DNA from 2 places in the Limnothrix sp. CMB-01 genome. Region 1 is predicted to be linked to the other one. Evidence: riboswitches for the same ligand, from Rfam matches in the RefSeq annotation. Region 1 holds a riboswitch; the other holds the start of a gene.

Evidence for each region. Region 1 has a riboswitch for cyclic di-AMP ahead of ntrB (nitrate ABC transporter permease). Riboswitches for the same ligand answer to the same signal wherever they lie in the genome.
Region 2: another riboswitch for cyclic di-AMP. It lies ahead of ACZA91_RS12555 (ArsB/NhaD family transporter); the one in region 1 lies ahead of ntrB (nitrate ABC transporter permease).

Annotation. Positions count from the first base shown of each region.
Region 1 is NZ_CM143720.1:1,940,124-1,942,327, reverse strand. It holds gene dxs (1-deoxy-D-xylulose-5-phosphate synthase) at 1-260, shown strand, start outside; cyclic di-AMP (ydaO/yuaA leader) riboswitch at 761-888, shown strand; gene ntrB (nitrate ABC transporter permease) at 893-1,741, shown strand; gene ACZA91_RS08190 (CmpA/NrtA family ABC transporter substrate-binding protein) at 1,915-2,204, shown strand, end outside.
Region 2 is NZ_CM143720.1:3,003,907-3,006,110, forward strand. It holds gene ACZA91_RS12555 (ArsB/NhaD family transporter) at 1-980, opposite strand, end outside; cyclic di-AMP (ydaO/yuaA leader) riboswitch at 984-1,136, opposite strand; gene ACZA91_RS12560 (cysteine synthase A) at 1,684-2,204, shown strand, end outside.

The DNA of each region.
Region 1 (2,204 bases):
TTGTACCCCTGGCCCAGAAGATTGGCCGGGTGGTGACGATCGAGGAAGGCTGCCTGATGGGTGGTTTCGGTTCAGCGGTACTGGAAGCCCTCAGCGATGCGGGTGTGGCCGTGCCGGTGACCCGCTTGGGTGTGCCGGACATTTTGGTGGAGCACGCCACGCCGAGCCAGTCGATGCAAAGCCTGGGTTTGACGGGGCCGCAGATTGCCGATCGCCTGTTGACGCAGTTGGGCCGCAAACCGGAAATGGCCGCAGTTTAGCCCCTAAAAGACTGTCGGGTTGGGCGATCGGGCGATCGCTCAACCGGGCCGCCCCGATCGCGAAGCTGTAGCTGTAGGGTGGGCATTGCCCACCACCCGCTAGCCCAAAGACATGATCACGCTCTACCAACCGGTGATCCAATTTGTTAGGCGGTTTCGTTAAGCGATTGATTACAGGTGGGCAGTGCCCACCCTACGGGCTTGTTTGATTCTATTTGGTTCTAGAAAATAATTTATTGAGCAATATGATTGGGCAATCTTCTATTTTGAAGACAAAGAGTTTTTATTTCTAATTCTTGGATTTGATTGTGATCTACAAATAATATTTTTTGTCGAATTTAGATCAAGTCTCTATTGTCAAGATTTCAGATCAAAAAATCTCCAAAATTGCTGCCAAATATAATTGACAAACCCAAGGAGGCGATGATAGGTTCAAAAACGTATGCCTAGCCTAATCCAATCAATCGAACAGCTCGATCGCCCCTAGCCCAATGAGTGGCGACTTGCGATTGCAACATCGATGGTTGGAGCGGAGGACCCGTGTTTTGGGGCTTACTTTCTGCGTGAAAGGGGACACCTCTCAGTCCTAGCCCGTCAGCTAACTTCGTCGGCAACGAGGGGAGACTCTACCCATGAAAAATCCGACCATTCCGGGCGGCGCTTCTGTGCGCCCATCTGCTCGTTTTGCTGGTCGCTGGCTCACCCGTTATGAGGCGATCGTCTTCCCGGCGATCGGCTTCGGGGGCCTGCTGCTGTTGTGGTGGTTGGTGGCGACGTTTGGCACTAAGTTGCTACCGACTCCTTGGGAAGCGCTGGTGGCCAATGCCGATGCAATTTTGACCCCGTTTCATCGTCGTGGCCCCGGTGATTTGGGGGTTGGCTGGCTGTTGTTGTCCAGCTTGCGACGGGTGTTTTTGGGATTTTTTTTGGGGTCGATCGTGGCGATTCCCGTGGGCTTTTTGATTGGCTCCTCTCGCTGGGCTATGTTGGCCATTAACCCGATCGTCCAAATCTTGCGCCCTGTGTCGCCCGTGGCTTGGTTGCCGGTGGCTTTGGCGACTTTTAATTTGGCGAATCCGTCTGCCATTTTCGTGATTTTCATTACGTCCCTTTGGCCGACGATCGTGAATACGGCTTTAGGCGTTTCTAGCGTGCCCCAAGACTATTTGGAAGTGGCAAAAATGCTGGAAATGTCCCCTTGGCGACGGATGACAGCGGTGGTTTGGCCGGCGAGTTTGCCCTACATTTTCACGGGTTTACGCATCAGTTTGGGCATTGCTTGGCTGGTGATTGTGGCGGTGGAAATGTTGACCGGTGGTGTGGGGATTGGCTTTTTTGTGTGGGATGAGTGGAGCCGCCTGAATTTGAATTCGGTCTTCCTGGCGATCGGGGCGATCGGGGGGACGGGGCTGGTGCTGGATTGGCTATTGGGCCAGTTGCAGCAGGCGATTACCCACCGGCCTGCGCCCAAACAGCTTTAGCACCGGTTGGGTTGCGCTTTTTGGGACTCAGCGCGATCGCTGTCATGCCTGCGGGCGTTGGGTTTCGTGCCTCAACCCAACCTACATGACCAACTTCCGGGTGTTGGGTTTTGCACTTCAACCCGACTGACCCAGCCAACTTAATTCAACGCACTCAACCAAGAGGTGATTTTGTGGGAACGCTCGATCGCCGCTCTGTTCTGTGGGGACTAGGGGGATTTGCCCTGGCAACGGGGCTGGCTGCCTATGATCCCCTGGCTCTGAAGCCCAACCGCCGGGCGATCGCCCAGGACATCAAGCCGGTGATCGATCCGGCGACGCTGGAAAAGCCTGATTTGACGATCGGGTTTGTGCCGGTGAATGACTGCGCCCCGATCGCGATCGCCTACGAAAAGGGCTTTTTCCAAAAATATGGGCTGAATGTCACCCTCAGCCGCGAGGCCAGTTGGGGCACGGCGCGGGA
Region 2 (2,204 bases), 1.1 Mb from region 1:
ATCGAACCCAAGAAAATATTGGTTCCGAGCATAGCTGCCAAGGCTCCTGACAAAAGACTGACCACGCCAGTTTTTTGCAAGCCGCCGATCAGCACAAAAATGGACATGAAAAACAGCAATGTGCTCCAATCCACATCTCGCAAAATGTTATTAACGGTGTCAATTTTGCTGTGATGGGCTAAGAGTAAGGCTAACGCAGCACCTAGGAGGGCAACGGCGGCGGGAGAAACAGGAATGGGCAACGACTCACCAATCACAAAAAAGACCAACACGAGCAGCACAATCAGACCACCAAAGGCTAATGTGCGCGGGTGATTAATTTTGGGGTGGGGCAAGTCGTCCAGATTTTTCAGCTCTTTCTTCCAAGTGGTTCGGAACAGAATAGGAAGCAGCAAAATAATCACCCCGATCGCCACAGCACCCCCTAGGCTAAGGCGAGTTAGGTATTCGGTGAAGGTTAAATTTACTGCGTCCCCAACAATGTAGGTGGCTGGGTCACCCACAATGGTTAAAAGTCCGGCACTGTTGGCCACAAAAACCATCAAAATCAGAAGGGGCACGAAATCTACGCCCACTTCTTCTGCCAATGGGGGAATTAAAGGAGCCAACAACATGACTGTGGTGGCGTTTGGTAAAACAGCACAAATGGGCGTTGTGATGCCCACAATCCCTAACAGCAAATTTTTGCCTTTGCCTTGGGCCAAAATCACCATTTGGGTGGCTAAGTAGTCAAAAACTTTGGTGGGTTCAAAGGCCCGCACCAAAATCATGACTCCCAAGAAGAGGGCGAGGGTTCCATGGCTCTGGCTGATGTACCCGATCGCCTCTTTCAAGCTCATTACGTGGGCAAACACCAACACCAGCGCTCCCAAAAAGGCTGCAACCGTGAGGTGAATCCATTCCGTCATGATCACCACAATGACGGTGATGAAGACAATTCCGGCAATCCAAGCGTCTAGGTTTCCGATTTGCTCTAGCATTTCCGATTCTCCTTCCATTGGCTGACGAGGTTAGCTGACGGGCTAGGCTTGGAAGTAGCCTTCTTGCAGCACAAGATTCGCCCCAAAATTTAGGCTGGTTCCCCCGCTCGATCGCCCTGCTTCAATTGGACTTAAAGACCAGAGCCGATCGATTAAGCGTTGACTACGAGATAGTGAAAGTTGCAATTTGTCCATGTCGTTTATCAATGACATAAAGCGACTTAATCCAATCAAGTGTCTACTCAAAAAAATCCAAACTTGGTCTAATTGCCCTTCAGCTAGAAATGTCTGCCTTGAGGTTGGCTAACCATGACTGATGAAATTTCTTGACGAATTGCCAAAAAGTTTCTTCATTTTGCTATTGGTTTTGGTGATTGCAAAATCAATAGCTCTAGGCATGTCATTCCAAGCATGGAGGCAATGCATGAAGACTCAGGTGGAATCAGCCTAAAGACTTTGGGCAACTGATAGATTTTGATGAATTTCTTTTGAGTTGGCTCGGTGGATTTAAACCTGTGTCATGGATCACAGGTTATTTGGACAGACTGCCGTTTGACGCTAGCATGGATAACTTGGGTGGGTCAATCAAGGGGCGATCGCCTAGGATTTGGCTCTAGGTACAATTCCCAAGTTCCGGTACTGTGAATAAACGAGTCAAACTCACCGTAAATTGAGTCACCAAATCGCCGTTAGACCCCGAGCAATGGATATCAAAAATGGATTCGTCGGGACAGTTGGTAATACTCCACTGATCCGGCTCAACAGCTTTAGTGACGCAACCGGCTGCGAAATCCTGGGTAAAGCGGAATTTTTGAACCCTGGTGGGTCGGTTAAAGATCGGGCGGCCCTTTACATTATTGAAGATGCGGAACGGCGCGGGTTGCTGAAACCCGGCGGCACGGTGGTGGAAGGCACGGCAGGCAACACCGGAATCGGCCTCGCCCACATTTGCAACGCCAAGGGTTACAAGTGTCTGATCGTGATTCCCGATACCCAGTCCCAGGAAAAAATCGACCTGCTGCGGACGCTGGGGGCGGAGGTGAAGACCGTGCCCGCCGTGCCCTACCGCGATCCTAATAACTATGTGAAGCTGTCGGGTCGGTTGGCGGCGGAAATCCCGAACGCCATTTGGGCCAACCAGTTCGACAACTTGGCAAATCGTCAGTCCCACTACGAAACGACGGGGCCGGAGATTTGGGCGCAAACAGACGGCACGGTGGACGC